One region of the Psychrobacter sp. SWN149 genome, then DNA from elsewhere that is predicted to be linked to it. Evidence: riboswitches for the same ligand, from Rfam matches in the RefSeq annotation. Region 1 holds a riboswitch; the other holds the start of a gene.
The links. A riboswitch is a leader RNA that binds a small molecule or an ion and turns the genes downstream of it on or off. The one in region 1 is predicted to bind thiamine pyrophosphate.
Positions count from the first base shown of each region.

Region 2: another riboswitch for thiamine pyrophosphate. It lies ahead of thiC (phosphomethylpyrimidine synthase ThiC); the one in region 1 lies ahead of I6E86_RS07190 (ABC transporter substrate-binding protein).

Region 1 is NZ_JADYWX010000003.1:397,196-400,880, forward strand. Features, by position in the region: gene I6E86_RS07175 (YeiH family protein) at 1-588, shown strand, start outside; gene I6E86_RS07180 (cold-shock protein) at 835-1,044, opposite strand; gene I6E86_RS07185 (YbaN family protein) at 1,289-1,711, opposite strand; TPP riboswitch at 1,969-2,085, shown strand; gene I6E86_RS07190 (ABC transporter substrate-binding protein) at 2,258-3,154, shown strand; gene I6E86_RS07195 (VWA domain-containing protein) at 3,260-3,685, opposite strand, start outside.
Region 2 is NZ_JADYWX010000001.1:476,251-479,935, forward strand. Features, by position in the region: gene pstS (phosphate ABC transporter substrate-binding protein PstS) at 1-759, opposite strand, end outside; TPP riboswitch at 1,063-1,187, shown strand; gene thiC (phosphomethylpyrimidine synthase ThiC) at 1,434-3,359, shown strand; gene I6E86_RS01960 (autotransporter domain-containing protein) at 3,553-3,685, shown strand, end outside.

The DNA.
Region 1 (3,685 bases):
GTGGTGTTTGGCACTATCGCGATGCTGCTATATCCTTTTCTCTATCATCTCGGTTGGTTACAGCCTTGGCTAAGCGCCCAGCAGTACGGCATGTATACTGGCTCAACTGTACATGAAGTGGCGCAAGTCGTAGTCGCAGGTAATGCAATCAATACTGAGATTGGCGATACCGCTGTCGTGACCAAGATGATACGCGTCATGATGCTCGCGCCTTTCCTGCTCGTGTTATCTTTTGCGCTAACCAAAGATCGCACCGTAAATAATGCCGCTATAGAAGACGAGAGCAATAAGAGCGATGTAGCCTCATTTATGACCCGCGTCAAACAAGTCAAAGTGCCATGGTTCGCGTTTATATTCATCGGCATTGTGTTGATACATACTTGGGTGCCGATGTCTGAGAGTATCGTACACAGTATGGTTATGCTGGATGATGTGTTACTGACGATGGCCATGTTTGCGCTAGGTCTGACCACTCATCTAAGCGCGATCAAACAAGCTGGTGTTAGACCGCTTATCTTGGGTGCTATTATGTTTGGTTGGTTGATACTGGGCGGCGGTCTGATCAATATTGGCATTAGCTTTATATAATAAACCGACTGTCCCTTTTTAGCTGCTTACATCACTACTTAATAAAAAAAATACCTCCGGCTATACAAATAGTCGGAGGTGTTTTTTTATCTGTCATTTTGACTAGTATGATTGGCTTAAGCCTTTTATATAAGGCTGTCACTAATTCTAATACCAATGTCTTAAATACTAAATCGCAGACGAAAAAAAACGAACCCGAAGGTTCGCTTTTTTACATCTATTAATCTATCTGTCTATAAAGACAAATTAGATAGCAACAATGTTATGTGCTTGTGGGCCTTTTTGGCCTTGAGTTACAGTGAACTCAACTTCTTGGCCTTCAGCCAAAGTTTTGAAACCTGAACCAGTGATTTCGCTGTAATGAGCAAAAACGTCTGCGCCAGTTTCTGGAGCGATAAAACCAAAGCCTTTAGCTTCGTTGAACCACTTAACTGTACCTTTTTGAGTATCTGACATATTGATAATCCTACTTTTAAATTTATTAATGGCCTAGTGACCGGTAACGCTTGCAAATAGCTACTGAACGATAAATATTAAAACGAAGGATTATAACTAATACTACGAGGTAATGATTTGGTGCAGAACTGCTCTTAAGCTTGGGCGTATTATAAGGGGTACATCCTAGTATCGCAAGTCTTATCTGACTTTTCGTGTAACAGAAGCCATTTATTGACCGATTTTGGCGCAAATTGCAACGATTTTAGGCATTCGGTAAACGGAACAAATACACCGCTACCCCACTACAGACAGCGGCTACCAGCCATGCCACCCACATCGTATCGGCAGGCAAACGATAAAACAACATAATTGTCGATGCTGCCATCATTATGGTTGCCAAACACTTGGCATATAGCGGAACGGCATGATTGTTTTCCCAATCACGGACGAATTTGCCAAAGTATTTATGATTGATCAACCAAAAATGAAAGCGCCGAGAGCTACGCGCCCAGCAACCTGCTGCCAATAAAATGAAAGGCGCCGTAGGCATCACGGGTAATAATATACCGATAATCCCTAATATAAAAAATATCCAGCCAAGCGTCAAAAACGTCCAACGCAGCATTGGGCTTTTTGATTGATTGGTCTTGGGTCTGTGATAAAACGCTTTTTTATTATTAGTCATATAGGTGATGTCGTTGGACGATACAGTGGTTGAGGTAAGTAGCCTTGAACGCTGTATACAACAGCTACCTGTTTAAGTAGCTAAGCATGCAATATCATCGAAAATTGTACAAGACTATTTATATGAGGTTTTTGCTATTGATAGGTATGTTTGGTTAGTCATTGGGTAAATGTTGGCGCTTACTATCAACAGACTTGCGTCATGACTTATATGTAATCTATGATGGCGAGTATCAATCAAAAATAATGCAATACCTATCAATCTTGTCGGGGTGCTTTGATTTAATGCTGTAAATACAGCCCACATCATCGCTGAGACACACCCGTGAACCTGAAGCAGTTAGCACTGACGTAGGAAACAAGCGTGACACGCCCTCAGAGGTCTATAAATAAGAGCAGTCTATAGAGGATGTACTGGTGATAACCATATCAAACGCCAAGCATCTGAAAGTTAGTATCGAGACCTCGCCTTTCTTATTTGGCCTTTCTTGTTTTACCTTAATAGTATCAGTCTGATTGTTTCCCACATTCAAAAAAGGAAACAACAATGCAGCCAACTACCAAACTTATTCTGACCCTCGAATGGTTTTTAAACCCTGATCACTTGCCCTTTATCGCTGGTGTGAACACGGGCGCATATGAGCAAGCAGGGCTTGATATCACTATTATCGAGCCGGACGACCACTATGATGGCTTTGCCGAATTACAGAACCAAAGTATCGACCTGCATGTCAATGAGCCTATCCATCTGTTTGAACATTACGCGCCGAACTTACGTGCGCTAGGCTGCTTTTTTGAGACCGATGGTGGCATATTGATGCAGCGCGCTAGCATGGATAAGCTAAAAAACAATCAACCGATTCGCATCTGTACCCCTGCTGCTGAAGAAAAAACCAATCGCATTGGCTTTGAGATATTGACTCGCTATGCCAAGAAAAACGGCTTTAGTATCAGCCGTGATAATGTGAGCTTTGTGCAAAAAGACTTTTATCATATAAAAAATCTGCAAGAAGACTCAAGCCTAGATGGCGCATGGCTGTGCTTTTATAACTTTGAGGGCGTTGAAGCAACTCATGAGGGTTTAGAGTTTGAATTTATCGATCAGCATCTGTCACCTTATCCGAATTTTTCGGCGTTAGAAATCCTCACGACTGATGAGATCTATAGCGCGAAAAAAGACGCGATAGATACCTTTATTCAAGTGACCAACCAGATGACAGAACTGTGCAAAAATGAGCCAGCCACAGCCCACCGTATGTATTACGACTATAGCAAGACCGAAGCAGATGCGTTGATGGATGCCATCATTGATAATACGCTGGGCAGATTGGTCACACCCATCAAGCCTGATGCAAGTAAGTGGGAAGAACTGCGCGAGATGCTGGCAGAGATCGATATCGTGACGTTGACTGATGAGCAGTATCAATCGCTGTGGGCGCTGTAGACATTTCAGAAGTTAAGATATTTTGAACCATAAAAAACCGCCATAGTGTTTGCTATGGCGGTTTTTTAGTCAGTGGTAATTAGTCAACGATATTAGAATAATAGGTTATTGCTGCACGATACCGAGCTGCTTGGCTTCTTTTAGCCACATTGGAAACTCTTCTAGCATGTTTTCATACAAGGCTTCTTCGCTAATGTCATCTAAGTCATCGAGTTCAAAAAAGTCGCAATTATCAATCACGCGCCCTGCCATGTCGTCTAGCTTTTTTAGGATGCCATAACCACGACCACCCAAGCCCACAAACTGCCAAAATATCGGCAGTTTCGCCGCTTCCGTCATGACTCTGGTGATACCGCGATTGTCATTCACCCCGCCATCACTGATAAATAGCACGTAGACAGGCACATCCAAGCCGTCTTTTTGATAAAACTCCGTCACGGCTTTCATGACCTCTGCTTCATTGTTGATACGCGGGCCAAGTGCCCATTTGCGCCAGCCACCATGAGCGTTGTCAATGAAACCGTCATAGTT
Region 2 (3,685 bases), on a different contig from region 1:
CACATAACCAATAGAGTTTTTCATACGGTTTACGTAGCTTGAAACCCCTTCATTACCTTTACCACCTGCACCAGTTGCAGACGTTGGCCATTTGACTGTTTTATCAACACCAACTGTGTCTTTCCAGTCTGGTGAGACTTTGGCTAGATAGTCAGTAAAGTTAAAAGTGGTGCCAGAACCATCTGAGCGGAATACCGTGGTAATTGCTGCATCTGGCAAGGTCAAATCTGGGTTCATAGCAGTGATAGCAGGATCGTTCCACTTGCTAATCTTACCCAAATAGATGTTTGCTAGCGTTTCACCATCCAACTTTAACGCACCAGGCTCAATACCGTCGATATTGACGATTGGCACAACACCACCGATAACTGTCGGGAACTGGATAAGGCCAGATTCTTCAAGCTCTTCAGGTGTCAATGGCGCATCAGAGGCACCAAAATCGACCGTTTTTGATTGAATTTGCTTGATACCACCAGATGAACCAATCGACTGATAGTTGACTTGGCCGCCGGTAGCAGCATTGTAGTCATAAGACCATTTGGCATAGATAGGTTGCGGAAATGATGCACCTGCACCCGTGATATTCATGGCGATATTTTCAGCAGATTTAAAACCTGAAGTAGTAGAAGGTGTCGTTTCAGTTGTCGTGACAGCGCTACTGCTCGTGTCAGCAGTGGTTTCTGCTGTCTCTGTTGATTTATTACACGCCGTGAGCATCAATGTACAACTAACAGCCACTGCCAATAACGAATAACGCATGTAGAGCTCCTAAAGTTTAACAACGGTATGAAAAAGCATCGTTTGTGATATGCATGCTATCTTGCCAAATCTTTATGACAGTTTCATGACAGTTATCACAATCTTTCATTCGCTTTACATAATATTTAGGTAGCACTGCTATATTTTTAATAAATACATATAATATCAACATCTTATAGTCAACACCCTAACATAACCGTACTCATGCAAACCATCAGATGCCATCTTAAGTTGCCATATACTTAGCTAAATACTATTAGCCGTTGGTACAGAATTTTGTTAGTATGAGGGTGATTCACAACACTGACAGACTCGGGGTGCGGTGTGTTATTGACTGACTGATGGTTGGTTCTGATACATTCGCTGAGAGATCACCCGCCGAACCTGATGCGGTTAGTACCGACGCAGGGAAGTCTTAAGCACTTTGTTATTTATGACAAGGGACGCGTAGAAATACCTTTTTATCATCACTACTGTCTTAATATGCGTAATGCATGACCTGATAGCGGCGATCGATACAAAGCTGCGTCTGATATTTGATGACCGATACCTGCGACGATGTTTTTGGTTGCAGGCTTGTACTCACAATATGAACTTGTCTAGATGATTGATGCTACCTCCGCAGATACTGGCGGTGTTGATTTTATTTAAAAACCAACACGCTAGGACAGCATATGACTATTTCAAGCACCACCTCAAATACCCATACCGCTCAAACCCATACTCCAGCCAGTGCCTCACTCAATACCACTGACAGCAAAGCGGATAAAAAAGCTGATGCGCTAAAAACGCCTGCTCACCGCACAGCAAGTGATGCTCGCTTCGAAGAAGATGCGCGCGACTTACACCGTATTTTGCCAGCGTCTCGTAAAGTATATATCGAAGGCTCACGCCCCGATATTCAAGTACCCATGCGCGAGATCACGCTTGACCCTACCCCTGTGCAAGGCTTGTCTGAGAACGAATGGGAACAGAATCCACCATTTTATGTTTATGACACATCAGGCGTTTATACCGATCCTAACGTCGAGATTGATTTGACCAAAGGCTTGCCAAAGCTGCGTGAAGGCTGGATAAATGAGCGCGGCGATACCGAACAATTACGTGGCTTGTCTAGCGCTTATGGACTGGCTCGCGCTCGTGACATCAGCACTGCTAACCTTAGATTTGCTCATATCGACAAACCGCGCCGCGCCAAAGATGTCGATGGCAAAACAGGTAACGTCACCCAAATGTACTACGCACGTCGCGGCATTATTACCCCAGAGATGGAATATATCGCCATTCGTGAAACGCAAAAGCAGCATGAGTTGACTGACATGCGTCAACACGACGGTGAGAGTTTCGGTGCCAATACACCCAAAATAATCACTCCTGAATTTGTGCGTAGCGAAGTGGCGGCAGGTCGCGCCATTATCCCCAACAACATCAACCATCCAGAATCTGAGCCGATGATTATTGGGCGTAATTTCTTAGTGAAAATCAACGCCAATATCGGTAACTCAGCGCTTGGTTCTTCTATTGATGAAGAAGTGTCAAAAATGACGTGGGCAACACGTTGGGGTGCGGACAACATTATGGATTTGTCGACTGGCAATCATATTCACGAAACCCGCGAATGGCTGATTCGTAACTCGCCAGTGCCGATTGGTACTGTCCCTATTTATCAAGCGCTAGAAAAAGTCGATGGCGTGGCTGAAGACCTGACATGGGAGATATTCCGCGATACGCTCATTGAACAAGCCGAGCAAGGAGTGGATTACTTCACTATTCACGCAGGTGTGCTGTTGGACTATGTGCCGATGACTGCCGGACGCCTAACCGGTATTGTGTCACGCGGCGGCTCTATCATGGCGCAGTGGTGCATGGTGCATCAACAAGAAAGCTTTTTGTACACGCACTTTGAAGACATCTGCGAGATTATGAAAGCTTACGATGTCGCCTTTAGCTTAGGTGATGGTCTGCGCCCTGGGTGTTTACAAGATGCCAATGACGAAGCGCAATTTAGCGAACTCAAAACCTTGGGTGAGCTGACCAAAGTGGCGTGGGAGCACGATGTGCAAGTCATGGTTGAAGGACCAGGCCATGTCGCCATGAACCGTATTAAAGAAAATATGGATTTGCAGCTTGATCTGTGTGCTGACGCGCCATTTTATACGCTAGGGCCTTTGACGACTGACATTGCACCCGGCTATGATCATATCACCAGTGCTATAGGGGCTGCGATGATTGGTTGGTTTGGCACTGCCATGCTCTGTTATGTGACGCCAAAAGAACACTTGGGTTTACCTAACAAAAAAGACGTTAAAGACGGCATCATCACTTATAAGATTGCGGCTCACGCTGCTGATCTGGCTAAAGGTCATCCAGGTGCACAGGCACGTGACAATGCCTTATCTAAAGCCCGTTTTGAATTCCGCTGGGATGATCAGTTCAATCTGGCGCTCGATCCAGATACAGCACGTGAATTCCACGACGAAACGTTGCCAAAAGATGCACACAAAGTTGCTCATTTTTGCTCAATGTGTGGCCCTAAATTCTGCTCAATGAAGATCACTCAAAACGTGCGGGATTATGCGGCGGGGCTCAAAGCCTTATAACTAGGTATTAAACTTAACCCAATAGATAAAAATAAAAGCTGCCTTTTTAAGGCAGCTTTTTTACTTTTGCAAACAATCAAATTGGAACAAACTTTTGTGTATAAAATATAGACAAATTCATAGAATAGAGTAATATACTGGTCAATTAGTAATCAAATGTTACTTAAAAAACCCATTCTCTTAAGGTTCCAGTATGAATCATGTCTACCGCGTTGTCTTCAATCGTTCATTAGGTGTTTATCAATGCGTGTCTGAGCTTGCCAAGTCTCGTGGCAAGTCATCAGGTAAATCACAAGTATCTACTAAGCTCATACTTGCTCCATTAG